Regions from separate parts of the Paenibacillus sp. XP01 genome, predicted to be linked through region 1. Evidence: riboswitches for the same ligand, from Rfam matches in the RefSeq annotation. Region 1 holds a riboswitch; the other holds the start of a gene.
What was found. A riboswitch is a leader RNA that binds a small molecule or an ion and turns the genes downstream of it on or off. The one in region 1 is predicted to bind glycine.
Positions count from the first base shown of each region.

Region 2: it holds a riboswitch for glycine, as region 1 does, so the genes downstream of both, gcvT (glycine cleavage system aminomethyltransferase GcvT) here and sdaAB (L-serine ammonia-lyase, iron-sulfur-dependent subunit beta) in region 1, are expected to answer to the same signal.

Region 1 is NZ_CP139481.1:500,423-516,376, forward strand. Features, by position in the region: gene SNR34_RS02395 (sensor histidine kinase) at 1-467, shown strand, start outside; gene SNR34_RS02400 (LolA family protein) at 503-1,591, shown strand; gene SNR34_RS02405 (PH domain-containing protein) at 1,609-2,115, shown strand; gene SNR34_RS02410 (PH domain-containing protein) at 2,105-3,616, shown strand; glycine riboswitch at 3,909-4,037, shown strand; glycine riboswitch at 4,042-4,140, shown strand; gene sdaAB (L-serine ammonia-lyase, iron-sulfur-dependent subunit beta) at 4,263-4,952, shown strand; gene sdaAA (L-serine ammonia-lyase, iron-sulfur-dependent, subunit alpha) at 4,942-5,874, shown strand; gene SNR34_RS02425 (alpha-glycosidase) at 5,974-7,737, opposite strand; gene SNR34_RS02430 (response regulator transcription factor) at 7,846-8,529, shown strand; gene SNR34_RS02435 (HAMP domain-containing sensor histidine kinase) at 8,526-10,058, shown strand; gene SNR34_RS02440 (ABC transporter ATP-binding protein) at 10,159-11,073, shown strand; gene SNR34_RS02445 (ABC transporter permease) at 11,070-11,786, shown strand; gene SNR34_RS02450 (ABC transporter permease) at 11,788-12,522, shown strand; gene SNR34_RS02455 (alpha/beta fold hydrolase) at 12,674-13,528, shown strand; gene SNR34_RS02460 (L-lactate dehydrogenase) at 13,621-14,574, opposite strand; gene SNR34_RS02465 (MerR family transcriptional regulator) at 15,138-15,872, shown strand.
Region 2 is NZ_CP139481.1:5,426,463-5,442,416, reverse strand. Features, by position in the region: gene floT (flotillin lipid rafts scaffold protein FloT) at 1-1,100, shown strand, start outside; gene glcT (glucose PTS transporter transcription antiterminator GlcT) at 1,287-2,138, shown strand; gene ptsG (glucose-specific PTS transporter subunit IIBC) at 2,421-4,475, shown strand; gene SNR34_RS24480 (HPr family phosphocarrier protein) at 4,554-4,829, shown strand; gene ptsP (phosphoenolpyruvate--protein phosphotransferase) at 4,822-6,528, shown strand; gene gcvPB (aminomethyl-transferring glycine dehydrogenase subunit GcvPB) at 6,725-8,200, opposite strand; gene gcvPA (aminomethyl-transferring glycine dehydrogenase subunit GcvPA) at 8,287-9,642, opposite strand; gene gcvT (glycine cleavage system aminomethyltransferase GcvT) at 9,639-10,793, opposite strand; glycine riboswitch at 10,979-11,079, opposite strand; glycine riboswitch at 11,083-11,200, opposite strand; gene gcvH (glycine cleavage system protein GcvH) at 11,535-11,927, shown strand; gene SNR34_RS24450 (PTS mannitol transporter subunit IIBC) at 12,377-13,840, shown strand; gene SNR34_RS24445 (BglG family transcription antiterminator) at 13,855-15,936, shown strand; gene SNR34_RS24440 (PTS mannitol transporter subunit IIA) at 15,933-15,954, shown strand, end outside.

The sequences.
Region 1 (15,954 bases):
GAGGACTTGCCGAGCGTGAACAGATTGACGTAAAAACGGTCGTCCGCACAGATCACCTTTACCGCCTTCATCCCGAACAACTGATGCGCCTGACAGACAATTTGATGAACAATGCACTGCGTCACACAAGAGCGAACGGGGCGATAGGTCTGGGCGTCATTGCTTCAGATCAGCCGCTTCCGGAATGGATCATTCCAACGCTGGATTTAGAGCTGGATAAGTTCAGGAAGGGATCAACCTTGATCCTGGTGCAAAATGAAGGGCCTGCTATTCCTGAAGAACAGCTGGATCGTATTTTCGAACCTTATGTTCAACATCAGAATCAGGAAGGGAAGGCGTATGCAGGAAGCTCAGGTCTGGGATTAAGCATAGCCAAACGGATTGCTATCAAGCACGGAGGTGAAATGCGCATGTGGTCGGCCGAAGGATACGGTACGCTCGCTGCATGCCGATTGCCTGAGATGTAATGCATTGAATAAAATGAGAGAGGACGATGGGGATGATGAAAAAAGGATGGATGATGCTCGGTACGGCTTTGCTTGCAGGTTCACTGCTCGGAGGTTGTGCAGAGAAGGAAATGCTTGGCCTGTCAGGAGATGAGATGATCGAGAAGGTGGTCGCTGCAGAAACGAAACCCGCATCATATTATGCTGAAGGTGAAATGAAAATATGGTCGGACGACAAGCTGAATCACACCATGCACATTAAGGAATGGGTCGATGGAGAGACAGGGCGAAAGCGCACGGAAACAGAGGAGAACGGCCACGTAAGCTATGCGGTCAATAACGGAACGGAAATTACAATTTACGAAAAAGAGACAGGCACGGCGTATTCGATGGACGTATCCGCCATGGGACAACAGCCCGAACAGACCCAGAAGCAGATGCTCGTGGATCAGCTGGAACGGTTGCGGGATTCCCATGATGTGGATATGATGGGACAGGAAAAGCTTCAAGGACAGGACGTCATTCACATTAAGCTGACGCCGAAAGAAGAAGGCACTTTATCCATTTCCTCCGAGTATTGGGTAGACCCCAAAACGTGGATGATTGTCAAAGTCATTAGCACCTATGGCGATGAAAAGTCAGAAATGGTCTATGACCCGATTCAATATGATCCCGAGTTTTCCGAGGATACGTTCGTGATTGATATCCCCAAGGAGGTTGATGTGAAGGATCTGAATGATCTAACGCAGAATTCGGAAGTGAGTTTGGAAGAAGCCGAACAAGCTTTGGGGCAACCCTTTTTGCAGGATATGAACGGGGAGTTGGAGCTGTCGCGGATTGAGATGACTTCACTCGGCGGAGAGCTCAGCAGGGACGAAGTGACATTGTATTATGTCAACAACGACAAGGTTGAAGTGAGTATGACCGTATTCAAGGCGCCGGATGAAGATGGTGATGACACGCTGCTGCCTGATGAGTCCGAGGTTGAGGTTCGTGACACAGAGGGTTCGTATATGAAGAGCATCCGGAACATATCCTGGACCGAGAATGGATTGCGCTACTCGATCATGGGTGAGAACGAAGAATGGACAAAGGAGAAGCTTCAAGCTTGGGCGAAGGATCTGAAGCTGCCCAATCAGCCTTAATTGAATTGGAGGAGAGTGTGAGTCACGCAATGGATTACGCAGAGCATAACAACGGAGAACGGCGGCGCCTCCACCCGAAAGCTAAACAAGCAACAGCCTTGACGGCCCTAATGGTCAATGGGCTGTTGATTTTACTGGCCGTCGGATATCTGATCGTAGCATGGTTTAGAGATTGGGTGGAGTGGCCGGGATGGCTCGGGACAGGGCTTTTTATGATTTCACTAATCTGGTATACCTGGATTTTGCCCGGATTACGTTATCGGCACTTCAGTTTTCGGGTCGCTGATGATGAAGTGGAGATCCATTCTGGCTGGTTGTGGCATACGGATACGATTGTGCCGATGACGCGTGTGCAGCAGGTGGAACTGGAGAGCGGTCCTCTGCTGCGAAAATATGGACTTGCCAAAGTCAGCATCGTTACGGCGGCAGCTACGCTCCACATTGCCGGGTTGGAACGGGCAGAGGCAGAGCAATTGAAGCGCAATATCGGTCATCTGGCGAAGGTGGAAGATCATGATGAATGAACCGAAGCGTTTACATAAGATGTATGTCCTCTTTCCTTTTTTTACCGTAACGAAGTCCATCATTCCGATTATCGTACTACTCATCATCAAAGGCGTGGACTGGAGCAAATTTCCGTGGTACAGCTATGCTGCGGCCGTTGTGTGCATCGCGCTTCCTTTTGTTCTGTATGGTTGGATCAAATGGCGTAAATTCAGTTATACGCTGCAGGACGATCGTATTGTGCTGCGCCAGGGCCTATTTGTCCGGGAGGAGAAATCGATCTATTTCAGCCGCATCCACTCCGTCCAGACGCAACAGCCCCTGATTCAGCGGATGCTCCGGCTGGCACAGCTCAAGATTGAGACGCCGGGGGGCAGCGTTGAGGCGGATGGCGTGCTTCCCGCTCTGGCAATTACAGAGGCCGAGCGGATCGAGCGGTGGTTATATCAGAAGCGAAGTGAAGCGGTGAAGAGAGAGGACGCGCCTGCGGCAGCACCATGGTCCGAAGAGCATGTTCGCCGCGAAGAGGGAGAAGCTCCCGGACAGAGTGTGGAGCTTATGGAGGGGGCAGCATTCCCGGTAAAGCGAGAGGTTCTGCTGCGCCTGTCAGCCGGCAGATTGTTTGTCGGAGCGCTGACAACGATGAATCTGCCGCTTGTCGTGGTTTTCGGTGCAGGGGTCTATTCATTCGCAGATGACCTGCTTCCGGATCACTTTTACAGCAACCTGGTTGAACAGGCCGGGCGGCTGCCCGTAATTTGGTGGCTCGGACTTGTGCCCGTCATGTTTTTGCTGGCATGGATCTTGTCAGCCGTGCTGTTTACGATCAAGTATGCCGGGTTCACCGTGGAGCAGGAAGGCGGAAACATTGCCATCGTTTCCGGTCTGCTCGACCGGAGAAAGCATGTGTTTTCTCCCCGTAAGGTACAGGCTGTGGAGGTCAAAGAGGGGCTGCTGCGCCAGCCATTTGGTTATGCGGAGGTGGAGATATATGTCTTGACTTCGGAGATGGAGAAAAAAATGATGCTTCATCCGCTGCTGCCGGTTCGCGATGTGAATGAGCTGCTTGCCCGAATCGTTCCGCAATTCGAAATGCACACACCTGCCAGCCGCCCTCCGGATCGAGCCCGCTGGTTGTTCCTGCGCTGGAAGCTTCTGGGTGCGGCCGTGCTGGGAACGGCGGGAACCGTATTTCTGGGCCAGGCCGGCGCGCTGCTGTTTCTCTTCGTGCCCTTATGTGCCGTTTGGGGATACGGATGCTTCAAGGATGAAGGGATGAGCATTCAAGGCAAGCAGCTGACGCTTCGTCACCGGACCATATCCCGCAGAACGGCATTAATGCGCAGGCCCCATGTCGTTACGGTGAACACCGCTGCCACGACCGGACAGCGAAGCAAGTCCTTGCTATCCGTTCGGGCCAAGCTTATGGTGAATCGAAGCGGCTTTAGAGCGGTTTTCCTGGAACATGACCAGGCTAATGCCGTGAAGGATTGGTTTCGACAGGCTTCGAACTTGATCTAGTTGGATAGGGAGACTGTCTAATCACTGAACAATACCATAAAAGGATGCATATAAATATATGTAGAACCTCAATGTATATATGTACAACGTCTCCAAACATTATTGGCCTCTCAGCCGGGATTTGCGATATCATGCAGCCGTTTATCTGGCACTCGTCCGAGTATGGTAATAATACGTTAATTTTATTGACATAAAGTGTGTTGAAGTTTAATCTGTTATATGAATGACCAAGATGAGTAAGTAATATGTGTGAACAAGAACATGACTTATCGATTATGACCTATATAGCGAATGATGACGAGTGGGAGAGACCCGGACAGGCTGAATAAACATTCATGCGGCCACTTCGGGCACCGAAGGAGCAAGCGGCGTGCACCCGGCACGAACGTTAATCTCTCAGGTAAATGTACCATCGTTGGACGCAGCTCTGGAGAGTGTGCCATGACATGGCGCCGCCCAAGGGGTAAATGATGGGGTCGAACAATCGACCAACATCATGAAACTCTCAGGCATCGAGGACAGAGAGAGGGCTAAAGGCCCTTCTCTGTCCTTTTTGGTGTGTTTATAAGGAAGCATAGTGAAAATATGGATGCCTTGGATTCGGACATGATGGAGTCGGCGGGGCAGTTACATGGAGGGGTGCAGGATGCGTTTCAAAGATGTGTTTTCAATTATTGGCCCGTCTATGACGGGGCCATCCAGTTCACATACGGCAGGAGCGGCAAGGCTCGGCCGAATTGCGCGCCAATGGCTCGGCTTTATGCCCGAGCGGGCGCGGTTAACGTTGTACGGCTCGTTTGCGGATACGTATCAGGGCCATGGCACCGATCTTGCGTTGATCGGCGGCCTTCTCGACTATGCAACCGACGATCCGCGCATTCCGGATGCGGAGCGATATGCGGAAGAAGCCGGAATGGATGTCGAATTCTATACGAGCGGCCTGCCTGCCCCGCATCCGAATACCGTCAAGATCGAACTGTGGCACGGCGAACGTCAATGCTCGCTGGTTGGTGCCTCCATCGGCGGCGGCAGCGTATCGGTGCACGCGCTGAACGATTTCCGCGTGCAGATCAGCGGCGAATTCCCCACATTGGTCCTGCGCCATTCCGACAAGGCCGGCGTCCTTGCCTCGGTGACGTCAACGGTCAGTTCCTCCGGCGTGAACATCGGTTACATGCAGGTAGACCGCAAAGCCCGCGACGGCGAAGCGTTGACGGCGATGGAGATGGACGGTCCGCCAAACGCGGAGATGCTGAACCGATTGCGTACCCTGGAACATATGCTGGACGTTCGGGTCATTGATTTGAAGAGAGGGGTGGGTCACGATGCGGTTTAAACATTTGCACGAGCTGAGTGCCATCTGCACGGCCGAATCCAAGTCGATTGCGCAGCTTATGGTCGAGGAGCAGGTAAAGGAAACCAATGTCCCGGAAACGGACGTTGTGCGGCAAATGTCGGAATATTATCAGGTGATGAAGGAGGCTGTGCGTAAAGGACTGACGGAGGACACCACTTCGCGCAGCGGATTGACGGGCGGAGACGGCAAAAAGATGGCCGCGTACATTCGCAGCGGAGAAACCTGCTCGGGTGATGCTTCTGCGCTTGCAATGGCCTATGCGCTGTGCGTATCCGAGGTGAATGCCTCCATGGGACGCATCGTGGCGACGCCGACGGCGGGTTCCTGCGGCATTATCCCCGGCGTGTTCATTAGCGCCCAGGAGCGGTTTGGCTGGAATGACGAGCATTTGGTCAATGGTTTGTTCTGTGCCGGAGCCATCGGATACGTCATTGCCAACAATTCCTTCATCTCGGGAGCCGAAGGGGGCTGCCAGGCTGAAGTGGGCTCGGCGATTGGCATGGCAGCAGGCGCAATGGTGGAGCTGCGCGGAGGCACGCCGGAGCAGGTCGTGCATGCAGTCGGTCTTGCGCTCAAAAATACGCTGGGCCTGATCTGCGATCCGGTGGCCGGGCTAGTAGAGATCCCTTGCATCGTCCGCAATGGGCTGGGTGCCGTGACTGCACTGGCTGCCGCGGATATGGCCCTGGCTGGCGTGCGCAGCGCGATTCCTTCGGACGAAGTGATCGATGTGATGCTGGAGGTGGGCAGCGCCATGCCGAGCAGGCATCGCGAGACGGCCCAGGGAGGTTTGGCGCAGACGCCGACGGGGCGCAAAATGATGGAGAAGCTGGCCAGACCGAAAGCGAAGCGTGCGCCCGAGCCTGAACTGCAAACGGGAGAAGAACAACCTTCCGAGTAGACGGAAATGGTGTCATTGCCATGATTTCATCGATATTTAAAAGCCGATGCAAGTTCTTCCATAGGAAGAGCCGCATCGGCTTTTTTGAGCATGGGGCACTTACTCGGGTTTCAGCGGCGTGGTTCCCAGAACGGCATATCCATAGGCGGGAAGCTCCACGGCGAGCGTGCCTCCTTCCAGGGCGATCCGGTGGTCGCTCTCCAACAAATCGGCCCATTCTCCTTCGCCTGCTTCAAGCTCGAACATGGCCGTTTCTTCGGAGCGGTTGAATAACACGAGAATGCGTTCCTCGTCGCTTTGCCGCTCCAGCACCAGCTGGCTGCCGCCTGGGCTTGCTTGCGGGAAGCGGATGCTGCCTTTCGCACGCAGGGCGGGATGGGCATGGCGAAGCGCAATGATTGTTTTGTAGAAGTCCAGCAGCTCTCGATCTTGCTTCGCTTCGTCCCATTCCATGCATCTGCGGCATTCGGGATCTCCCCCGCCCTCCAGACCGATTTCATCCCCGTAATAGATGCAGGGGGCTCCCATGTAGCTGAACTGGAACAAGGCTGCCAGCTTCATCTTGCGTTTATCCCCTTGAGCCAACGTGAGCAGTCTTGGCGTATCGTGGCTGTCCAGCAGGTTGAATGCAACCTCGCTGGCCTGGTGTACATATCTGGACAATTGTTTTGCCATGGCATGCACGAATTGATCCGCATGCATCTTTCCCATCACAAAAAAGCGGTTAACGGCTTCGGTGAACGGATAATTCATCGCGGCGTCGAATTGGTCGCCCTGCAGCCATGCCGAAGCTTCGTTCCACACTTCGCCCAAAATGTAGGCATCCGGGTTGGCTTGCTTGACCACGCGCCGGAAATCCTGCCAGAACGCATTGTTGACTTCGTCGGCCACGTCCAGCCGCCATCCGTCCGCTCCGACATCCTTGATCCAATACTCCGCGACCTTGAGCAGATATTCCTTGACCTCGGGATTTTCCGTGTTCAGCTTCGGCATATGCGGCTCAAAACCGAAAGTATCGTACGTGGGTACGCCGTCCTTCACGTCAAGGGGAAACTCATGAACGTGAAACCAGTTCGCATAACGGGATTTCGACCCGTTCTGTTGTACGTCGACGAAGGGAGCGAACGTTTTGCCGGAATGGTTGAACACCGCATCGAGGAGCACCTTGATTCCGCGCTTATGGCACTGTTCCACCAGGCGTTTGATCGTTTCCGCATCTCCGAAATGGCGATCCACTTTCAGATAATCTTCCGTATCGTACTTGTGGTTTGTGGTTGCTTGGAAAATCGGAGTGAAATAGATGGCCGTGATGCCGAGCTCGCTCAAATAATCGAGATGGTCCATGACACCCTGCAAATCTCCGCCGAAAAAGTTGAAAGGCGTAGGTTCGCTGCCCCATGGTTCAATGTCCTTCGGATTCCGGGAAGGATCGCCATTGGCGAATCGTTCGGGGAATATTTGATAGAATACGGCGTCTTTGACCCAATCCGGCGGTTCAAAAACGGCTCCGGGATGTATGTACGGGAACTGGAACATGCGGCCGGGATCGTCAGGCTCCTCCTCTTGAAAGTCGGTTTCGGTCATCCAGATCTGCTCTTGCCCGCTTTTGAGCAAAAAGGCGTACTTCAGCCGATGATAGGGCGGCTTGACCTCTCCTTCGAAGTAATCAAACATGGAATCGGAGGCATACTTGCTTAAAGGAATCAAGGCTCTCGTTTCTTCCCAGGCATATTTGTCCCCGGTCAGCGCAAGGGCCTCGGTGAGATCGTCTTTTTTGGCGCGAAGCCGGAGACGAATCGTATCTTTGTCGTAGGCATAGGCCCAATTGCGTTTGGATTGGTGATAGATGGCTTCCAGCAGCATGTGATGCATTCCTCCAATCATAATGAACATGAACCGACGTGATATCGGCAGTTTAGGTATAATTGAGATATATTACCTCAAAGAAGCAGAAAGGAAACGATGATACGCATGAAACCAAAATTGTTATACATTGAGGACGACATCGAAATTTCCGCATGGGTCAGGGATGACCTTGAAGAACGAGGATATGACGTCGTTTGGCTCGCAAGCGGCGAAGGAGCCACGGAGGCGGCAAATGGATGCTCCTTGATTATTCTCGACGTGATGCTGCCCGGATTGGACGGATTCACGGTAGGGCAACGACTCAAAAAGGAACATCCCGCGGTCCCGATCGTCATGCTTTCGGCCCGGACGTCGATTGACGACAAGCTGCACGGGCTTGAATTCGCGGACGACTACGTGACCAAACCGTTTCATCCGGATGAGTTGGCCGCCCGAATCGAGGTCCAGTTGCGCAAGTCGGGTACCGCAGTGGCGTCCGGTCAAACGATCAGGCTGGAGCACCTCTCCATCCATGAGCAGGATCATCGGATCGTCAATGAAGAAACGGGAGAAGAGATTATTTTATCGGGAAAACAGTATCACATCTTCGCCTACCTGCTCCGGCACATGGGCATGATCCGAACCAAGGAGCAGATCTACGAAGCGGTATGGAACGAACCTTACCTTGACGGCGACAAGACGTTAATGGTGCATATTCGCCATCTGCGGGAGAAGCTGGAGCGCGATCCGGCGAATCCGACGATTTTGCAAACGGTGCGCGGCGTTGGATATCGCGTGAAAAAACCATGATTCGCCGTTGGCGGAAACGGACTACAGTAGAAGCGCCCCGCCAGACTCGAAAGGGCAAATCGGAGAACGTGCGCAAGCTCCGGTGGACGCGTTCCTTGATGTCCCGTTATATTCTGCTCATTTTATGTGCGGTATTATTTGTTCCGGTCGTCCTCCCGATCATTTCTGTAACATATGCCGTCATTGCCAACTACACAAACCATCATGTGGACCAGACTCCGTATGGCGATGCAACGGGATTCGGGAAAATGTGGATCGGCGAAGGTCGGAGGCTGGACGGGGTTCCCCCGAAGGAAGTGGATGCACGGCTAAGGAAGCTGCATTACGATTATCCCGAGTCTTCGATATACCGGGTTAACGGCAAAGGGGAGACCGAGCTTATTCTGCCAGGAACCGGCGTGGAAGTGGCTGCAACGAAAAATGCAGCTAAAGCGGAGACTCGATTGAAGTGGATGCTTGGCGAACAGCGAACGGAAGTTACCCTTATTCCCGCCGTCTGGGAAGCGTCCGACATGCTGCAGTTCATGAAGGATGCTTCCTACCGCGACCCGTTGACGGCGGTCGCTTTTGTGGGCGGCGGGAATGTAGACAAAGGGCAGGGGTTTATGGTCATCGAGATGCCGCGGCATATGTTGGAGATGCAGCGCAGCGAACCTTGGGAGTTTTTGTATTTGCTCACGTTTATGGGCATCGTGTTCCTGTTCTTTATCTTGATGTCGGTCCTGTTCTTTGCCCGCATTCGCAAGCGGCTGATCCGGCTGCAAACGGCGATGGTGGATCCGGGCAAAGAAGGCATTCCGCTGCCTGTCAACGTCCGTGCATCAGATGAAATCGGCCAGCTGGAGGAATCGTTTAATCAGATGGTGCACCAACTAACGGATAGCCGGCACCGGGAGCGGGAAGAGGAACAGCTGCGCAAGCGGCTTGTGGCTGGGCTTTCCCATGATTTGCGCACGCCGCTTACCGTCATTCGGGGCCATATGCATGCTTTGCACAAGGAAGCGCTCAGCGAAAACGGGCTTCATGCGTTGATGCGAATGGAAGCTAAAATGGACGACCTGGGCGGACTCATCGACAACATGCTCTCTTACAATTTGTTGGCGAGCGGAAAATATACGCTGAAGCTGGAGGATAAGGACGTTTTGCGTATCGTGAGGGAAATGGCGGCATCCTGGTATCCGGTATGGGAGAGGGAACAATTCGAGATCGACATTGATCTGCCGGACGAATCTTTGATTTGGCGCGTGGATGAACAGGGATTCAGGCGCGTGCTGGACAATCTGTTTCAAAATGCGGTGCGGCATGCAGCCGCAGGCCGGTACATCGGCATCGCCACGGAAGAAATCAAGGGTCAACGGGTCATCGTGGTGCGTGATGCCGGCCCAGGCATGCAGAAGGAGTCCGAGACCAGAGGAACGGGGCTTGGTTTATCCATCGTCGATCTGCTCATTCGCGAAATGGGGCTGCGCAAGCGCGTGGAAAGTTCGGCGCAAGGTGTTGCGATTTATATCTACAGCAGCGTTAACTAGTGACATCCCCGGGAACGCGTTTTTTTAAACTAAACTTAAACTTCGGACACCCCGGCTTTTAACCTTGAGCCTTTAATATGGGTTTCGAGGTGATTAAACCATGAGCGAAAACATTATTCAAACCGCCAACCTGTGGAAAACATATCGCGACCGCGCAGCGGTCCGGGAACTTGATTTGACGATTAAAAAAGGAGACATCTACGGTTTCCTCGGCCCGAACGGCGCCGGCAAAACAACGACGATCCGCATGCTGCTCGGCCTGATCAAGCCGACGAAGGGCGTCATTCGCATCTTTGATAAAGACATCCGCAAGGATCGCATGGACATTTTGCGGCGTGTGGGCTCGCTCGTCGAATATCCGTCCTATTACGGGCATCTGAATGCGGTCGAAAATTTGGAAGCCCTGCGCCGGATTTTGGGCGCGCCCAAATCGCGGATTAGCGAAGTGCTCTCGATTGTTGACCTGACTCGGGACGCCAAACGGTCAGTCAAAGGATATTCGCTGGGCATGAAGCAGCGTCTCGGCATTGCCAGCGCGCTGTTATGCCAGCCGGAGCTGCTCATTTTGGACGAGCCGACGAACGGTCTGGACCCGGCAGGCATTCAAGAGATCCGCGAACTGATCAAACGCATGCCCTTGGAACACGGCATCACGGTCCTCGTGTCCAGTCACTTGCTCAGCGAAGTGGAGCAGATGGCCAGCCGGGTCGGCATTATCCGTGACGGAAAAATGGTCTTGCAGGATACCATCGCGAACTTGCATAACCAGACAGGCAGTTCCATATGTCTGACGGTGTCGGAGCCGGAAGAAGCGATGAAGCTGGCGCGGGAGCAAGGACAGTTCGGCCAACGCCAGGGGTCAATGCTGACGTTCCCTTACATGGACGATAGCGCCATCGCCTTGCTCGTTCGCCGCCTGGTGGAACGGGATCATGCGGTGTATCGCGTGGAGGAGCATCGCCAATCCTTGGAGGACCTCTTCATGCGCGTGATCGGCGAGGGGGCTTCCATATGACAGGGCGGGCGCTATTTTCCGATTGGCTGAAGATACGCGGCAAGGGCATTTGGTTTCTCGTTTTTCTGGCACCGATCGGACTGACCGCGATGCAGGCGCTGAACTTCGGTTTGAGGCTCGATTACTTGAAGGAACAATACGCAGCCGATCTGTGGGGAGGGCTGCTCGAAAACGTGGTGATGTTCGTGCCGCTCGCCCTGATGTTGGGCGCAACGGTGCTCAGTTCGATGATCGCGGGCGTTGAGCATGAACAGGGTTCATGGAAGCAGCTTTTGGCCATGCCGATCTCCAGAACGGCCGTATACACGGGCAAATTTTTGCTTGCTTGCGTGCTGCTGATCATTTCGTGTTTGTTGCTGACCGCTGGCATCGTCGTCCTTGGATTGGTGCTTGGATTCGATGCGGGAAGTATTCCGTGGGGACAGGCGATCACGCTCGGATTGATGCCGCTTGCTGGGGCGCTGCCGGTATTGTCGCTTGAATTTTGGTTGACCACGGTCAGCAAAAACCAGGCGCTGCCGGTAACCCTTGGCATTGTTTTGGCCATCGTAGGCTTGTTTTCGTTGTCCCTTTCCCCATATTTCCCGCTCGCTTGGTCCCAGATGGCTTGGAGCGGTCCGAATCCCTTGATGTTTGCGGGTATGGGCATTGGTGCGGGATTGCTGATCCTGCTGCTTGGCATGGTCCACTTCAGTCGAAAGGATGTGGCCTAGGATGAACTTTGCGACGACATATTTTCGAATCCTCTCGTCCGAGCGGCTGAAAATGGGGAAATCGCCGATATGGCTCCTGATTCTCGTCAGCCCGCTGCTTGCGCTGCTGCTTGGGATCACCGCCACGCCGGGCGGAAACTGGGCCGTGTTGATGAACGCGATGCTTTCCTTGCACGGCTTGCTGTTATTTCCGATGTTAACGGGCGTGTTTGCCTCGTTCGTCTGCCGCTTCGAACATGCCGGCGGCGGATGGAAACAAATGCTTGTCCTCCCGCTGACGCGCACAGGCGTATACTCAGCCAAATTGACCGTCGTGATGGTGCTGCTTGCACTCACGCAGTGTTTGATGCTCGGGTCCATCGTGCTTGGAGGCATGTTCCATGGCTTTACGCAGCCTGTCCCGTGGGGACTCCTTGCAGGCCATCTGCTGCTGGGACTGTTCGCCGCTCTGCCGTTAGCTGCTTTGCAAATGTTCGTATCGTTGGTGTGGAGCAGCTTCGCCGCACCGCTCGCGTTGAATTTCGGCCTGACCGTGCCGAATATTCTGATCATCAATTCGGCGACTTATGGTCCGTATTATCCATGGGCGCAGCCGATGCTGCTGATGATGCCGACAGGAAGCGGCGGCTTTGGCGCGTATAATGTGCCGCTCGGCACGTTGATTGCCGTGGTTGGCGGAAGCGCGGTATTTTTCCTGCTGATCGGGCTGCTGTATTTCCGGCGTAAAGAAATTTGAACGCAGGTACAGGTCGATGAAAATGAATACAACTATAAAACGTTTGCGGGCCGTGGTCTTGAAAATCATATTTCTCCTTGTCTCATTCATTGTTCTGTGGGTGGTTATTCACCAAGTGCTTACAGCTTATGAGAAAGGAAAGTATCCTCCCATGGGGACATTCATCGAAGTAAACGGTGAAAAGATGCATGTCTACGCGAAAGGCGCCGGGAAGCAAACGATCGTGTTGTTGAGCGGACTCGGTACGCCGGCCCCCGTGCTGGATTTTGAACCGTTGATCAACGAGCTGGCTGAGAGGAACAAAGTGGTTATCGTGGAGGGCTTTGGTTACGGCTGGAGCGATGTGACCCACAAGGAGCGGACCGTGGAGAACATCGTGGAGGAGCTGCGAACGGCTTTGAAAAAGTCAGGGATCGAAGGTCCTTATATTTTGATGCCCCATTCCATGTCTGGTATCTACAGCATGTACTACGCCAACCGTTATCCGGATGAGGTCAGGGCGGTCATTGGCATCGATCCAACATTGCCCCAGGCGTTGGCATACTTTGGCGAGCGCGCGCCTACCGCACCTTCGTACATGGGCCTGGCAGCTCCGACCGGCGTGATCAGGTTGGCTATGCTCATCAATCCGGCAGACTTTTTGCCAAGAGCGGAAGAGGGGCTGTACTCGGTTGCGAATCTTGATAAGATGAGGGCAATTACGGCATGGAAGGGAACCAACCGAAACATCATCGATGAAACGAACGAAATTGGCAGTAACGTGGCCAAGACCGCCGACATGGCATTTCCCCCGGATGTTCCCGTCCTGATTTTTACAACAAAAGAAAACAGGGAGGCAAAGGATGGAAAGACCAACGTGACGTTCTATCAGACTCAATTGCCGGACGATTCTGTCAGCCGAATCATCGTCATGGAAGGCGGCCATTACCTTCACTGGACGAAATACAAGGAAATAAGCCTGGCAGTCGAGCAGTTTACGTCGGACATTTCCGAGAAAGGGAACTGAAAAGCGACGGTTGGGCGCAAAAAAACAATAAGCCAGGGCCCCGTACAGCGAGGGGTGTCCTGGCTTTTTGTTATATGTTAAAAAGAAAATCGCTATGCCAACGTTAATCGACGGATGCTCCCGGACAAAATGCTGCACGAACGTTCGAACTTTTCACGTTCCGTTTCATGGAGATGCAGCTCGATGATTTCCTGGATGCCATTGCCACTAATAATGGCTGGTACCCCAACGCAAACGTCTTTCTGTCCGTATTCCCCGTCCAGAATGGCGGATACGGCAATGATTTTGTGCTCGTCGTTCAGGATGGAACGCGTAATGTGGGCGAGGGCGTTGCCGATACCAAACTGCGTGGAGCCTTTGCGCGTGAAAATTTCCCATCCTGCATCCTTCGTTTTGCGGGCGATATCATCGAGATCGAGATGTTTGAAACGCTCCTTGTGCTGCTCCAAAATGTGCATGATCGGCTTGCCGCCGATCGTCACGTGGGACCAGGCGACGAACTGGGACTCGCCATGTTCCCCGAGGGCATATCCGTGCACGCTGCGCGGATCAATGGAGAACACTTCGGACAGCAAGGTTTTGAGCCTGGATGAGTCGATGGAAGTTCCCGTGCCGATGACGCGTTCGCGCGGCAAGCCCGACAGCTTCCAAACCATATAAGTGACGACGTCAACCGGGTTGGCTGCAACGACAAAAATACCCTGGAACCCGCTGTCCATGATCGGAAGCACGATATCTTTGGTGATGGCCTCGGCCTCCTCCAGAAGGTCAAGGCGTGTCTGCCCCGGCTTGGGGTTGGCTCCGGCCGTAAGCACAATAACGTCCATGCTGGTGCAATCGGCATACGTCCCCGCGTACACCTTGGTGCGATTGTGCGTAAAGTCCATGCAATGGGAAAAATCGAGCGCTTGCGCAACTGCGCGGTCGTATGTCCGGTCAACCATCATGATTTCCCTGCATATGGACTGATTAATCATTGAATAAGCACAACTTGAACCAACCAAACCCGCCCCGATCACCGCTACTTTACCTGATCTGCCTAACACCTCGTTCAACCTCCGTTTTCGAATATAATCCGTTCATAACATGCATTATGTTAAGTAAGGTCTTATAAAATATGTCGGATTCCAAATATACGTTACATAAGATAACACATGAAAATGCTTTACAGCAATGATTCCCGTTATCGCGGGAGCGTAGTGGGGTAATGAGGTTAACAAAATTGACACGAATTGCGATGGAAATAGGTAACCTCCCCTTTTTTCGAGGCATGTACCCCTGAAAATGTCTGATTTCAACACGGGTGTCGAAGCAAAATGACAGCATTTGCATGTGCAGCGTTCGACACGACGGCATATGTGGCTTAAGTCGAAACAGGCGGGAATTTTTCGAAAAAAGCGACTGACAAAAGTTCTTATGAATCCCCAGAAACAGAAGAAAACCGTCAAAGGGATTATTCCATGAATTCACGAATACATACGGCAAATGCTGAAAACAGCATGATTGAGCTTGTTTAACTGTTGCCCGATCCGATGAACGTTCCCCAAGAGGAACGCTGAAGCTATGTCCTTTGGTAGTCAAAGACTTCGATAACGGGAGGGAATTTCAAATGATTGAAGAAGCAGGAGCAACGACGGAAACAGCCAAGAGTCTGGGAATTGGGGCCAGCACTCTTCGTAAATATGCAGCGGCGCTGGAAGAACGGGGATACCGCTTTGAACGAGCCGCGAACAAATCGCGTCTGTTCAAAACAGAGGACGTGGAGTGCATTGAAAGACTGATGATGGAACTGCGAGAGCACAATATGCCGCTTGCCGATGCGGTAGTAACCGTCCTGGCCAATGATATGCGTGCCGATGACGGTCCCGAACCTGATGAGACAAATGATGAAATGGACGTTTCCAACAGTGGGCGGGAGGGAGCCGATCACGAGGTTGTGGGTGGCAGCGGGGAGCCTGCATTCGAGGCTGCCGCGCCATTGTCCATGCCATCGCTTTTTCCGGAAGTGGCGGCATCCTCCGTCCATTCCCGTATGGTGGAAGGGTTGGGGCAGCTGGTCAGCGAAGTGACGCATGGGGCCGTGGAACCGAAGGATGAGCAGACGCAGCTGCAGGAGCGGGTCAATGAACTTGAAGCAAAAATTGGGGAGCTTGCCGCCGTATATGAGGAATTGCTGGGGCAGATGGACAAGCAGCAGCAATGGATGAATGACAAATTGGAGGAAGAGCGGGATCGTGAGCTGGTTACCAATCTGCGCAGTTACCAGGGGAGACAACGCAAATCCAAGGGGGTGTCGTTGCGGATGTTGTTTGGGTTGTTGCCCAAAAAACATAAAGAGGCGTGACGAACATCGTTGTCCGCCCGGGCTATTCCTCTGCTTACGCTGCCTGATATAATAGTCTCCATACGATACCAGAAGACGGGCC
Region 2 (15,954 bases), 2.0 Mb from region 1:
GGCATCTGCGTGCCATCCTGGGCACAATGACGGTGGAAGAGGTCTATCGGAACCGTGATCGTTTTGCGCAGGAGGTTCAGGGCGTGGCAGCAAGAGATCTGAAGAAGATGGGTCTGCAAATCGTGTCATTCACCATTAAAGACGTCCGCGACAAGCAGGGTTACCTGGATGCGCTCGGTAAGCCGCGAATCGCTGCCGTGAAACGGGATGCCGAGATTGCCGAGGCTGAGGCCGTCAGAGATGCCAGAATTCAGAAGGCCAACGCGGAAGAGCAGGGACAAAAGGCGGAACTGCTGCGCGATACGAACATTGCGGAAGCCGAAAAGGATAAAGAGCTGAAAGTGGCGGCGTTTAAACGAGATCAGGATACAGCTAGAGCGGAAGCCGACCAGGCCTACCACATTCAGGAAGCCCGGGCGAAACAAACGGTGGTTGAAGAGCAGATGAAGGTTGAATTGGTTCGGAAAGAACGGGAAATCGACCTGCAGGCGAAAGAAATCATGGTTCGTGAGAAGCAATACGACGCGGAAGTGAAGAAAAAGGCCGAGGCGGACCGTTACGCCGTCGAGCAGGCTGCCGAAGCCGACAAGGCAAAACGAATGCGCGAAGCGGATGCGGTGCAGTATTCGATCGAGACGCAGGCCAAGGCAACGGCCGAGCAGAAGCGGCTTGAAGGTCAGGCCGTGGCTGATGCCGAACTGGCAAAAGGTTCGGCGGATGCCGAGGTTATCCGTCTGCGAGGTCTTGCCGAAGCGGAAGCCAAAGAAAAGCTGGCCGAGGCGTTCCAGAAGTTTGGCGAAGCCGCGGTATTGGACATCATCGTCAAAATGCTGCCTGAGCTTGCCGGCAAAATTGCGGAACCGATCTCTTCCATTGACAAGTTGACGGTCGTGGATACAGGCAAAGGCGAAGGTGCAGCTCGCGTGAGCAATTATGTCACCGAATTGATGGCGACTGCGCCGGAAATGCTTAAGAGCGTGTCCGGCATCGATGTGGAGCAGCTGATTCAGGGGTTAACCAAGCCCAAAACAGCGACGCCGGTTGCTGTGGCAGCATCGCCAACAGACACCATTTTGAATAAAGCGGGAACGGAAGAGTAGGGAATGCTTGTGCCGTAAGGCAGCTCTATTGACCTTGACGCGAAATTTTGTTACTTTTTAAGCGAGACGTCCGGCGTGGTTTGCCCGCGCCGGGTGTTTTTTCGTTCTTTTTATTTCATGTATGAAAAGACGTTGCAATCGACTATCGGAAGAATCAAGACGGTTTGATAAAAAGAGGTGCGAACATTGAGCGGCCTACACGTAGCCAAAGCCCTGAACAATAATGTAATCATTGCACAGCATCCCGAACATGGTGAGGTCGTCGTCATCGGCAAGGGCATAGGCTTTAACCGAAAAACAGGCGATATCCTTCCGCTGATGGCTGTGGAGAAAATGTTCATTTTGAAGAACCAGCAAGAGCAGGAGCAATATAAGCAGCTTCTTCCGCAAGTGGACGAGGCGTTGATCGAGATCATTAACGAGTTGGTTACGTATATTTCAGAGCGAGCGGACGCGCCGTTGAACGAGCATATTCATATCGCGCTCACGGATCATATTTCTTTTGCATTGAAGCGCAAGGAACAGGGCATCGTCATTCAAAATCCGTTCCTGTACGAAACCCGGGAGATATACCCTGAAGAGTTTCGGATGGGCGAGTATGCCGTCAGGCTGATCAAGGACAAAATGGGCGTAGATTTGGGAAGGGATGAAATCGGATTTATTGCGCTGCATATTTATAGCGCGATGACAAACCAGAACATCTCCCAGGTGCGGCAGCATTCGCAGTTAATTACGGATCTGGTGAATCTGGTCGCAGACCAGCTGGATTATTCTTTTGAAACGCAATCATTGGATTATTCCCGTCTGTTAACGCATCTACGGTTTGCCCTTGAGCGTATACGTCGCGGAGATAAAGTGGAGGAGCTTCACAAGCTGGATTCCCTGCTCAAATTGGAGTATCCCGAAATGTACTCGCTTGCATGGAAGCTGACCAAAGTGATGGAGCAACGACTAAAGCTGCCTGTTTATCCGGCAGAAGTTGGCTACTTAACGATACATCTTCAGCGGCTGAACCAGCGGAAAGAAGAAAATCAGTAAAATAAGCTCTGAAATAACACCGGAATAACGTTTTTTCTGTAAAGGCTTGCAATGCGTCCAAAGTGATGCTACAATGGTGACCGTAATCAAGCAACTGAATAAACATAAGCGACGTGTTACTGACTCGATCAGGCATGAGTTAATTAGAGTGTGATTGTTCTACCTTTTTAAGGGTATGCTATACCCCAAGGTAGGCACAGTTCACTTTTATTAGTTCATGCCTTTTTTGTGTTCCCTTGCTTGCATCACGACATACTCACATGAAAGGAAGAATACGACGCGATGTTTAAAAAGCTTTTTGGTGTATTGCAAAGAGTAGGTAAAGCTCTCATGCTGCCTGTAGCGATTCTGCCAGCCGCAGGTTTGCTGCTCGGAATTGGTAACATGCTGGTAAATCCGGATTTCCTGCAATATGTTACTGCGCTCGATACCCCTTGGGTAAACTCAATTGCAACCATCATGATGAACGCAGGTCAGATCGTATTTGATAATCTGGCATTGCTGTTTGCGGTCGGCGTAGCCGTCGGGCTGGCTGGAGGTGAAGGCGTTGCAGGACTTGCAGCCATCATCGGTTATCTGGTCATGAACGTAACTTTGGGCTCTGCCGTAGGTGTTACACCTGCCATGATTGGCAATGTGCCAGGTTATGCGAGTATCCTGGGTATTCCAACTTTAAGCACAGGGGTATTTGGAGGTATCATTGTCGGTATCATCGCAGCACTGTGCTACAATCGTTTCTTTAAAATTGAACTGCCGTCTTACCTTGGATTTTTCGCGGGTAAACGTTTTGTTCCAATTGTCACTTCGGTAGTTTCCCTGCTGCTCGGGTTGCTGCTCGTGGTCATCTGGCCTCCAATTCAGAATGGATTAAATGCCGTTTCTCACTTCATGGTTGATACAAGCCCGACCCTGTCGGCCTTCATCTTCGGTGTAGTAGAACGGTCACTGATTCCGTTCGGGCTGCATCACATTTTCTACTCCCCATTCTGGTTTGAGTTCGGAGAGTATGTGAACAAAGCGGGTGAAGTCATTCGCGGAGACCAAAAGATTTTCTTCAGCCAGCTGCGTGACGGCGTTGCGCTGACTGCCGGAACGTTCCAAGTCGGTAAATTCCCGTTCATGATGTTCGGTTTGCCAGCAGCCGCACTTGCGATGTACCATGAAGCAAGACCTGAACATAAAAAATATGTTGCTGGTATCATGGGTTCAGCTGCACTGACATCATTCCTGACGGGGATTACAGAGCCGCTGGAGTTCTCGTTCCTGTTCGTTGCACCGATTTTGTTTGCTGTACACTGTATCTTTGCGGGTTTATCGTTCATGACGATGCAGCTGCTTAATGTCAAAATCGGGATGACCTTCTCAGGCGGTTTCATTGACTTCCTGATCTTTGGTATCATTCCAAACCGCACTCCATGGTGGAACGTTATCATCGTTGGTTTGATTCTTGCTGTGATCTACTATTTCGGTTTCCGATTCATCATTCGCAAGTTCAAACTCAAAACGCCTGGACGTGAAGAAGCATCTCCTGAATCCTCATCCAGTGGCTCTTCAGGTTCCACGGACGATTTGCCGCATAACATCCTTGAAGCCTTTGGCGGCAAGGAAAACATTAAACATCTGGATGCATGTATTACTCGCTTGCGGATTGAAGTAAATGAGAAATCGAATGTGCAAAAAGACCGTTTGAAACAACTGGGTGCATCTGGTGTGCTTGAAGTGGGTAATAATGTTCAAGCCATCTTCGGAACGCGTTCCGATACGATTAAATCACAGATGCAGGATATCATTGCAGGACGCACGCCTGCACCAGCTCCGGCGGAAGAAATTAAACCAACTCCTGAAGAGGAGAAGGCGCAAGGAGAGCAAGGTGAGCGCATTGTACCAGAGGATATCGTCATGCCGGTGAACGGAGAGCTGCTTGATATTACAAACGTGCCTGATCCGGTCTTTTCTGAAAAAATGACAGGTGACGGTTTCGCTATTTTGCCGCATGATGGAACGATTACCTCCCCAGTGTATGGTAAAGTATTTAATGTATTTCCAAGCAAACACGCTGTAGGCATTATGTCCGACGGCGGCAAAGAAGTGCTTGTTCATATAGGTGTCAATACGGTGAAACTGAAAGGTCAAGGTTTCAACGTACTGGTTCAGGAAGGTGACCTGGTATCTGCTGGTCAGCCGATTATGGAAGTGGATCTGGAGTATGTAAAAGCAAACGCTCCGTCGATCATTTCTCCAGTCATTTTCACCAACCTGCCAGAAGGCTCCACGATAACACTCAAGAAGAGTGGAGTGCTCAAAGTTGGCGATCAGCCGATCATTGAGATAAAATAAGAACTGTCCCAACGATGGCAAGCAAGTGTAAATATAATGCAATGCCTAAATCAAATTCATGAAAGCGAGATGATTGTAATGCAACAAACATTCAGAATTACAGACGAAGACGGTATCCACGCACGCCCGGCGACAGCCCTGGTTAATAAAGCAAACCAATTCAAAGGCGCAGAATCCTTTGCAGAAGCTAACGGTAAAAAAGTAACCCTGAAATCCATCCTGGGCGTTCTTTCCTTGGGTCTGGAGCAAGGCGACACCATCACGATCATCTCCGAAGGCGATGAGGCTGCTGACGCTCTTAAAGCACTGACTGACGTTATGGTTAACGAAGGGCTGGGCGAAATCCATGCTTAATGTTTCCGGGATCGCGGCTTCGGCGGGCATTGCCATCGCCAAGGCGTTTATCTTGGAGCATCCCGATTACTCTGTAGAGAAACGTCAAATTACCGATGTTGACGCAGAGATCGCTAAACTCGACTCGGCTTTGGGGAAATCCCAAGCTGAGCTCGAAGCGATCAAAGAGCGCACGATGCAAGAGCTTGGCGAGAAAAAAGCGGAAATTTTCGCTTCGCATTTGCTCATTCTGAACGACCCGGAACTGATTGATCCGGTCAAAGCGAAAATTGCGGAGGAAATGGTCAGTGCAGAGTTTGCATTGAACGAAACGGCTTCCCAATTTATCGAAATGTTCGAAAACATGAAAAGTGCTTACCTGCAGGAACGTGCAGCAGACATGCGCGACGTAACGAAGCGTGTGCTGAACCACCTGCTGGGCATCGAATTCATGAGCCCTGCCGAAATCAGTGAGGAAGTGATCGTGCTTGCGGAGGATTTGACGCCTTCCGACACGGCTCAGTTGAACCGCAAATATGTTAAAGGCTTTGCCACAAACATCGGCGGACGCACGTCCCACTCGGCAATCATGGCACGCTCCCTGGAAATTCCTGCGGTTGTGGGAACCAAGGACATCCTGACCCAAGCCAAACACGGTGATTTGATCATCGTTGACGGCCTGGACGGACATGTGCTTGTAAATCCTTCGGAGGACGTAGTCGCCGAGTATCGTTCCAAACAGGAACAATACGATGCACAACGCGCCGAGTGGAGAAAATTGCGTGACGAACCAACCGTGACGGTGGATGGCGTGCACGTTGAATTGGCGGCAAACATCGGTACGCCAAACGATGTTGCCGGCGTATTGGAAAACGGCGGCGAAGGCGTAGGCTTGTACCGTACCGAGTTCCTGTACATGGGCAGAGACAAACTTCCTTCCGAGGACGTTCAGTACAATGCGTACAAAACGGTGCTCGAAAAAATGGAAGGCAAACCTGTCGTTGTCCGCACGCTCGACATCGGTGGAGACAAGGAGCTTCCTTACCTTGACCTGCCGAAAGAAATGAATCCATTCTTAGGCTTCCGCGCGATTCGTCTGTGTCTGGACCGTCAAGATATTTTCCGTACACAGCTTCGTGCTTTGCTGCGCGCCAGCGTGCACGGGAACCTGCGCATCATGTTCCCGATGATCGCCACGCTCGGCGAGTTCCGTGAAGCAAAAGCTGTCCTGCTCGAAGAGAAGGACAAGCTGGTAGCTGAAGGGATTGCTGTTTCCGACAGCATCCAACTCGGTATCATGGTCGAAATCCCTTCGACTGCAGTTCTTGCGGATCAATTTGCCAAAGAGGTTGATTTCTTCAGTATCGGAACGAACGATCTGATTCAATACACCATGGCTGCTGACCGTATGAACGAACGTGTCTCTTACCTATACCAACCATACAATCCTGCTATTTTGCGTTTGGTCAAAATGGTCATCGATGCGGCGCATCGTGAAGGAAAATGGGCTGGCATGTGTGGAGAGATGGCTGGAGACGAAACGGCAATTCCGTTGCTGCTTGGTCTTGGACTGGATGAGTTCAGCATGAGCGCAACCTCCATTCTGCCAGCTCGCAGTCAGATCACGAAATTGTCCCGTGCCGAGATGCAGGAACTTGCTGCCAAAGCACTGGATATGCAAACCGCTGAGCAAGTGGTTGAACTGGTTAAAAGCATCTAAGCATCACTGGGTTCGGGGTTTCCCCGATGTTTAAGGGTCTTTTCTTTTTCCGATTGAAGGGGCTGCAGCGATGCAGCATATGGATGCCGGTATCTGCGTAAAGCGGATGCCGGCTTTTTTTCCTCGATTGCAAATGCCGCACAAGAAAGCCGCACACGGTTGTCGATAACCTTGTGCGGCTTTTGTTATGGCCTGATCAACTGCAGGCGCAGTTCAACACAGGCTTGCGTGCAGCGGTTGTTTCGTCGAGACGGGTCACAGGCGTGCCGTAGGGTGCATTGAGCACGACCTCCGGCGTTTCCTCAGCTTCCTTCGCGATGCGGATCATCGTATCGATGAAACCGTCAAGCGTTTCCTTGCTTTCCGTCTCGGTCGGTTCGATCATGATGCACTCTTCCACATTCAATGGGAAGTATACCGTTGGCGGATGGTAACCGAAATCGAGCAAACGTTTGGCGACGTCAAGCGTGCGTACGCCGTATTGCTTGAGGCCGCGTCCCGACATGACGAATTCATGCTTGCACACCCCCGGATACGGAATCTCGTAATAAGGCGCGAGCCGGGCCATCATGTAATTGGCGTTGAGAACGGCGCATTCGGAAACGCGGCGCAAGCCTTCCGGCCCGTAGGTGCGGATGTAAGCATATGCGCGTACCAAGATGCCGAAGTTGCCGTAAAATGCTTTGACCCGACCGATCGATTGGTCCCCGGCATGATCAAGCGTATATCGGCCTTCATCATCGCGTATGACGACAGGTTTTGGCAGGAACGGAACAAGCAGACTTTTCACGCCAACCGGACCGGCTCCAGGACCGCCGCCGCCATGCGGAGTGCTCATCGTTTTATGCAAATTGAGATGCACGACGTCGAAGCCCATGTCGCCAGGCCGGGCGATGCCCATGATGGCATTGGAATTTGCGCCGTCGTAATAGAGCAAGCCGCCGGCCTCATGCACGATCGAGGCAATTTCCTGAATGTCCTTTTCGAACAGGCCAAGCGTATTCGGATTGGTCAGCATCAGAGCCGCCGTATCGCTGCCGACGGCTGTGCGCAAGGCGTCCAGATCGACGAGCCCATCCGAACGGGAAGGGATGGTTACGGTCTCGAAGCCGGCAACGGTAGCGCTGGCCGGGTTGGTGCCGTGGGAGGAATCCGGCACGATGACTTTGGTGCGCGTTTCGCCCCGGCTTTCGTGATAGGCCCGGATCATCATCAGCCCCGTCCATTCGCCATGCGCGCCAGCGGCAGGTTGAAGGGTTACGGCATCCATGCCGGTCAGGCCGGCAAGGTCGTTTTGCAGCGTGTACAGCAGTTCAAGCGCCCCTTGGATGCTGGATTCGTGCTGATAGGGGTGAATTTTGGCAAAGCCGCTGTATCGGGCGACGTCTTCGTTGATTTTTGGATTGTATTTCATCGTGCACGATCCTAACGGGTAGAAGCCGTTATCCACGCCGAAGTTGCGACGGGAAAGGGCGGTGTAATGCCGGATGACATCCACTTCGTAAACCTCAGGCAATGCGGCTGCTTCGGAGCGAAGCATTTCCCGGGGAATCAGGGATTCGATCTCTTGCCTTGGCACATCGCATTCCGGCAGGGAATAGGCGACGCGCCCGGGGCTGCTCAACTCAAAAATAAGCGATTGCTCGGGAGTGACGTTGGCGGCGGGGTTCATCGCGGTTTCTGTGTTGGCATCCCTGTTATTTCCGTTTATGTCTTGAACTGCGGATTTCGTTCCGGTTTGCGTTGTTGTCTCCTGCGTCACAGCGATCCCTCCAGTACACGTGCGAATTCGTCGATCTCTTCTTTGCTGCGGCGTTCGGTTACGGCAATCAGCAGATGTCCGGCCAGTTCCGGATAATGGCGCCCCAGATCATAACCGCCGATAAAACCTTCCTTGAGCCATTTCAACTGCAGTGCTTCGATATTCGTTCCTTCCGGCAGCCGAATGACAAATTCATTAAACGTAGGTGTGGAAAATGCAATGCTCACGCCCGGAATGGCTTGCAGAATCCGGCGGGCATAATGGCTCTTCTGAACATTCAGGTCGGCCACGTCGATCATTCCTTGTCTGCCCATGGTGGACATGTAGACGGAGGCGCTCAGGGCAAGCAGCGCTTGATTCGAGCAGATGTTGGACGTCGCCTTCTCGCGGCGAATGTGCTGCTCGCGGGCTTGCAGCGTCAGCACAAAACCGCGTTTGCCGCTGCGGTCGGTCGTCTGGCCGACGATGCGTCCGGGAATGCGGCGCATGTGAGCCTGGGATACGGCGAAATATCCGCAAGTCGGTCCGCCGAGCGAAGCGGCGATGCCAAGCGGCTGCGCGTCGCCGACGACGATGTCGGCGCCAAGCTTGCCGGGAGCTTCAAGCAGGCCAAGCGACAGCGGGTTCGCGCTAACGACGAGCAGGCCTTTGTGCGCATGCACGAGGTCTGCGGCCTGTTTTACATGTTCCAGAGCTCCGAAGAAGTTGGGGCTTTGAATCATGACGGCAGCGGTGTCCACAGATACGGCGGCTTGCAGGGCATCCCAGTCGGTCACGCCGTCTTTGTGGCCAATTTCGACGATCTCCAGATTCAGGCCGTGAGCATATGCTTTCAGGACTTGGCGGGACTCGGGGTGCACTGTGCTGGACATGATCAGCTGCTTGCGGCGGGTGGCCGCAGCAGCCAGATTCCCGGCTTCCGCAAAGGCTGTAGCGCCGTCATACATGCTGGCATTGGCAACGGCCATGCCGGTCAACTCACAGATGTATGACTGGAATTCAAAGATCGCTTGCAGCTCCCCTTGGCTGATTTCCGGTTGATATGGTGTGTAAGCTGTGTAAAATTCGGATCGCGAGATGACGTGATTGATGACGGAAGGAATGTGATGATCGTAAATGCCGGCGCCAAGAAAGCTGGCGTGTGTATCGAAATGGGCGTTAGCTCCGGCCTGTTTGGCCATATGGCGACTCAGCGCGTGTTCGTCGAGCCGGGAAGAAATGGGCAGTTCGCCCTGGAAACGAATGTCTTCGGGAATGTCGCGGAACAGGTCGTCGATCGTATCCACGCCAACCGTTGCCAGCATGGCGTTCTGATCCTGCTCGGTCATCGGGATGTAACGGTGCTTGGTCATGTTAGATCAGCTCCTTGGATGGTCTCTTTTGCATCAGGTGTCTTTGGTGCGCGCGTCCGTTTGTAAAAAGGGGTTTTGACGACCTCGGCTTTCAATGTTTTGCCGCGAATCCCGATCTCAAGCGGAGTACCCAGCGCAGCATGCCTGCTGTCGATCAGGGCGAGCCCCAGATTGCGCTTCAGCGTAGGGGATTGGGTGCCGGTCGTCACTTCGCCGATCTGTACGCCATCCGCATAGATCGGATAGTGCGGCCGGGGAATTCCGCGCTCCAGCACTTCAATGCCAACCAGCTTGCGAGCAGGGCCTTCGTTCTTTTGCTGCAGCAGCGCTTCCTGACCGATAAACGGTCCGGCATTCCATTTCACGAACATGCCAAGCCCGGCTTCAAGCGGAGAAATGGTCGCGGACAGCTCTTGTCCGTACAACGGCAATCTTGCTTCAAAGCGCAGCGTATCCCTTGCGCCAAGTCCGGCAGGAATCAGTCCGTGCGTTGCTCCGGCTTGCAGCAGTCCTTCCCAGATCCGGGCGGCCTGATCGGCCGGGACGTAGAGCTCGAATCCATCTTCGCCCGTGTAACCCGTGCGCGAGAGCAGGAGCGTAACGCCGCATACGTCGGCATCGCGGACAAACCGGAACGGCTCGATGTCGCCGAGATTCGTACCCGTTGTGACTTTGGCCAGAATATCGGCAGCCAGCGGGCCTTGCAGCGCCAAAAGCGCGGTCTCTTCGGATACGTTGCTCATCTCAACACCGACAATGATGTGCTCTTGCAGCCATACCCAATCCTTTTCGATATTGGAGGCGTTGACGACCAGCATATAGCGCTGTTCTTCCAGTTTGTAGATGAGCAGGTCATCGACGACCCCGCCACTCGGATAACACATCAATGTGTACTGGGCTTGCCCGGGAACCAGCAATGTCACGTCATTGGTCGTCATTTGCTGCAAAAAGGCCTCGGCTTGTTCGCCTTGGACTATGAATTCACCCATGTGGGATACATCAAACAATCCTGCGCGTTCGCGCACGGCCTCATGCTCTTTCTGGATGCCGCTGAACTGCACGGGCAGTTCCCAGCCGCCAAAATCGATGCAGCGCATGCCTTCGAATTGCTGATAATGCGGGAAGAGAGGAGTTCTTAACAAATCGGACATCATATCACCTCGTTGTAGGCCGCCAGACGGGCCGAATGTGAAACGAAACCGCGGAAAAGGGATGGTCTATACGTCATGAGGAAGCTGCCTTATGCAGGATTCTTATGCACTGTTTTCGTTTTTTGGGGAAAAAGGAAAAGGACAGGCCAAAGAACCGGCATGCGGCAGCATGCTGAATTCCTGGGCTCTGTCCTTGGTACCTGAGAGTTACCCCGTCGCAGATTGCGTCAGGTTTCCCCTTGGGTGATCAAAACGCCCTTCTTGGGCGAATGGATGCTCTCCAGAGTTGCGTCCCGTAAAAGTCCTTTTGCCTGAGAGATTCACCCGCCGCTTGTCGGGGGTTTACTCCTTCGGCGCCACCACACGATCCCGAAGCGGGACGGGGTGATCTCTCCCTTTACGTTCATCCGCGAATATTGCTTCTGTCAGTTGTTTCTCACCTCAATTAAAACGCGTTAAAGCTATTTGTGTCAAGAACTATATCATAAGAATAGAGAATAAAAGCGAATATTTATTTTTTTTCGCCCTTTTAATGTTCGTGTTTCCGACAAGGTAGCGATTCCATATCCAGTATATGATTGAATGCCTATAAAAAGGATGTCACTTTTTGGAGGGTGAAAAGAATATATTGTTAGGTATATTGACATTTATGGCCGACATGTCATACGCTATGTTTTGGGAAAAAGGGAAGGTCAAGGAACGCATGCACTCCACTAATGAAAAAGCGAGGCGGATAACCAAATGAGCGAATTGAGAAACGATTTCCTGTACAGTGAAGAACACGAATGGGTGCAAACCGTCGGTGAAAATACTGTGCGTATAGGCATAACCGAATTCGCGCAGCATCAGCTGGGTGACATTGTGTTTGTTGAACTGCCTGACCTTGACTCGAATGTGCAAGCGGAGGCAGGCATTGGAACGATCGAATCCGTAAAGACGGTTTCGGATCTGTTTGCGCCCGTGGGAGGAATCGTTGTGGCCGTAAACGAGGCGCTGCAAGAGGCGCCGGAGCTGGTCAACACTTCTCCTTATGAAGAAGGCTGGATGGTTGAAATTCGCGTGGACGGCGATTTGAGCGTGGCGCTGTCAGGGCTGCTGGACGCGGATGCCTACCGGAAGCATACCGAAGAATAATCGTTTGCACTAATTTACGTATTATTACTGAAAATAAAAGTGTATATTTCATGGGTTTGAAAAGCCGATGCGGCCAAGCTGCCGCTTGGCTTTTTTGCGTTGTTTAAGGGGAAAGTTTGAAAGGGTGTACCTCTTGTGCCTCTTAAAAAACACTGTTTTTTTATATTATGCATTCTTGTTTTAATAAGCCAGGGCTATGATTGGGCATGATACATAGAAGGAATTGGTACGTTGCTGTTGAACTTGCGACAACGCAAAACAGATCCAATTTAAATCTTGTCATCAACGTTCATGACGGGAGTTGATTTTCATTTCGTTGTAAGGGATACCGTTTTCATTTAGTATGAACTTGAAAATCACGAATACAGGATTTGTACCTTTATTCATCTGAACTGCGTGTTGATATGTTCAGTCGAGTCAAGGTTTAACATGTTGAGGAGGTTATCAATATGAGTTCAGTGGACGCAAAGTCCGGGAAAGCCGAAGGACTGCGGGTAGGCGTGCAAAAGTTCGGACGTTTCCTGAGCGGCATGGTTATGCCGAACATGGGTGCATTTATCGCATGGGGCTTGATCACGGCTTTATTCATACCGAAGGGTTGGTTCCCTAACGCCGATTTTGCGCAGCTCGTTGATCCGATGATCAAATATTTGCTGCCATTGCTGATCGGTTATACGGGCGGCACGATGGTGCATGGCACGCGCGGGGGCGTCGTGGGTTCGATTATGACCATAGGCGTCATCGTGGGCAGCGACATTCCGATGTTTCTTGGCGCAATGATCGCAGGTCCGCTTGCGGCTTGGATCATCAAACAGTTTGACAAAGCCGTTGAAGGTAAGATCAAATCCGGTTTTGAAATGTTGGTCAACAACTTCTCTGCCGGTATTATTGGCGGAATTCTGGCCTTGATCGCCCTGAAAGGGATCGGTCCTCTGATCGAAGCGTTGAGCAAAGTTTTGTCAGCGGGTGTTCAAGGATTGATGGATCTGGGCTTGCTGCCACTCGTCAACCTGATCATCGAGCCGGGAAAAGTGCTCTTCCTGAACAATGCCATTAACCATGGGATTTTGACGCCTTTGGGAACGGATCAGGCTAGAGATCTCGGTCAATCCATACTGTTTATGCTGGAATCAAATCCGGGTCCCGGACTTGGTATCTTGCTGGCATATTGCTTCTTTGGCCGTGGTTCTGCGAAATCTTCGGCTCCAGGTGCTGCCATCATCCATTTCTTTGGCGGGATTCACGAAATTTATTTCCCTTACATCCTGATGAGACCGATCCTGATCCTGGCCACTATTGCGGGTGGCGTCGCTGGAACGCTGACGTTCATGTTGACGGGTGCGGGACTCGTATCCGCTCCATCTCCGGGAAGTATCATCGCCTATTTCTTGTTGACACCTAAGGGCGGGTACGTTCCGATGTTGGCAGGCGTAATCATTGCAGCGGTCGTTTCCTTCCTGGTTGCTGCCGTTCTGCTCAAAACGGGCAAACAAAAAGACGAGGATTTGGAAGCTGCATCCAACCGGATGAAAGAAATGAAAAATCAAGGCAAGACGGCGAACGAAACCGTAGCCAACGACAACCGTGAAGCAGACCGTGCGGCAGACATCGGGGCTTCCGCAGTGAAGAAAGATGTCAACAAAATCGTGTTCTCGTGCGACGCGGGAATGGGATCAAGCGCGATGGGTGCTTCGATTTTGCGGAAGAAAATGAAGCAGGCCGGTGTGGACGTGAACGTCACCAATACGGCGATCAGCGAAATTCCGCAGGATGCGGATATCGTCATTACGCAAAAAACGCTGACCGACCGGGCCAAAACGGTCGCGCCGAACGCGGAGCACATCTCCATTGAAAACTTCCTGAAGAGCCCGGAATACGAGGCACTGGTTGAACGCCTCAAATCCAATTCCTGAACGGAACCACAACAATGAATATTTCGAAGCGGCAACGCGAGATTTTGGAATTTCTCCTGCAGCAGACCAAAGAAGTGACCGCCGGGGACATCGCGGCCCGGATCAATGTGAGCACCAGAACGATATTGAGGGAACTTAGCGCATTGGAAGAAAAACTGGTCTCTTACGGGGTCGAAATCAAAAAAAAATCCGGGATCGGCATCTATTTAGATGCAGATCCCTCCTGTCTTTCACGGCTAAGACAACAGCTGTTTCAAGTCGAGCCAATGGAATGGACGCCCGAAGAGCGCAAAATTTACGCGCTCAGCCTGCTTCTGGACGATAATCAAGAGCCTATTAAGCTGCTCGCGATCGCATCCGATTTGAAAGTCACCGTCGTAACGGTCAGCCACGATCTCGATGAATTGCAATCATGGATCGAGGAGCAGGGACTCGTTCTGGTGAGAAGACGTGGATACGGCGTGGAGATTACCGGGAGCGAATCTCATATCCGTCGGGCAATGGTGGAACTTGCCATGGAGCATTTGGACGAATCGGATCTGTTCGGCGCCCGATCGGAGCATACCAACTCCAAGGCAAACGACAAGCTGCTCGAAATCATCGGGCATAGTCATGTATTGAAAGTAGAAAACGCCTTATGGCAGCCCGATATCGAATGGCTGGAGAACATGCCTGAGCGCCAGTACATGAGATTGCTGCTGCAATTGTCGGTGATGGCGGCCCGTGTCAACAAAGGCCGTGCGATCGAGAACGATATGCCGCACGTACAGATCGCTGAAGACAGTGTTCCGGAATATATGGCTTTGCGTCTCTGCACCATTCTTGCCAGTGAACTGGGCATCGAACTCGATTTGGCGGAGCGGAAATACGTTCACGGCCTGCTGATCGAAGCCAGGCAATTGATGCATACCACCCGGCTGCTGCCGGTGGATGATCTGCTTGTGCTTGACCGGGTCGTTTCGCTGATCGACAGCATGGAGAAGATCACGCATTACGATTTTCATGAAGACCGGCTGCTGCGCGAAGGTTTGATTGCCCATATGGAGCCTGTCCTGGAACGAATCGAAGGGCGGCAGCTGATCCGCAACCCTTTATTGCAGCAAATCCGTCAGGATTACGAAGCCTTGTTCGCGGACGTTAAACGAGCGGCGAATCAAGCTTGGCATGGCATTGAAGTACCTGATGAAGAAATCGGTTTTTTGGTCATGCATTTTGGAGCTTCCATTGAACGGCTGCGGACGTTGAAGCGCGAGGTCAGAGCCGTCATTGTATGCACCAGCGGCATCGGATCGTCGCGCATGCTCTCAAGCAGGCTCGCCAAGGAAATTCCCGAAATTCGCATTGTGGACAGCGTGTCTTGGTACGAAGCGGTCCGAATTCCTAAGGAGCAGTACGATCTCGTATTGTCGACCGTGGATTTGCCGATGGAAAAGCACCAGTACTACAAAGTCAGTCCGCTATTGACCGGAGAGGAAAGCGAACAGCTTCGGCATTTTATCAAAACGACGACGCTGCAGCGGGAACACAGCCCGCCTTCAAGCGGGCATTCCCCTGTCGTTCGCGAAACGCAGTGGTCAGGACTTGAGGCCATGCTGGTAGAGATCGTGCGAATCATCGGCGAGTTCCAGGTATTTCCGTTGGACAATAAGGGCCTGGGATTGGATGAAACAGTCTATGCCATGTGCAAAATACAGCATGAGCGCGGCGTGCTTCAAGCTCCGCACAAAGTAACCAAATTGCTGGAGGCCCGTGAAAAAGCAGGCAGCCAGAAAATTCCGGGCACTTCGCTCGCCTTGTTTCACACGCGCAGCGAAGGCATCTACAGGGCAACGATCAGCTTGTTTCAACTGACGCAGCCGCTGCTGATGTCCGAAGACGACCCGGAAGGCGTCAGACACGTCTTGCTGATGCTGGGCCCTTGGGAGCTGTCGAAGGAAAGCCTGGAGGTGCTTAGCGAAATCAGCGCCCTGCTTCTGCAGGAAGAAATGATCGAATTGTTGGAAAAAGGGAACAGGGATGATCTCATTCATTATCTTTCCCGTGAACTGGTCGGATTTTATCGCAGCAAAACCGAAATTGGAGGGCAACAACCATGAGTATTTTAACGACAGACA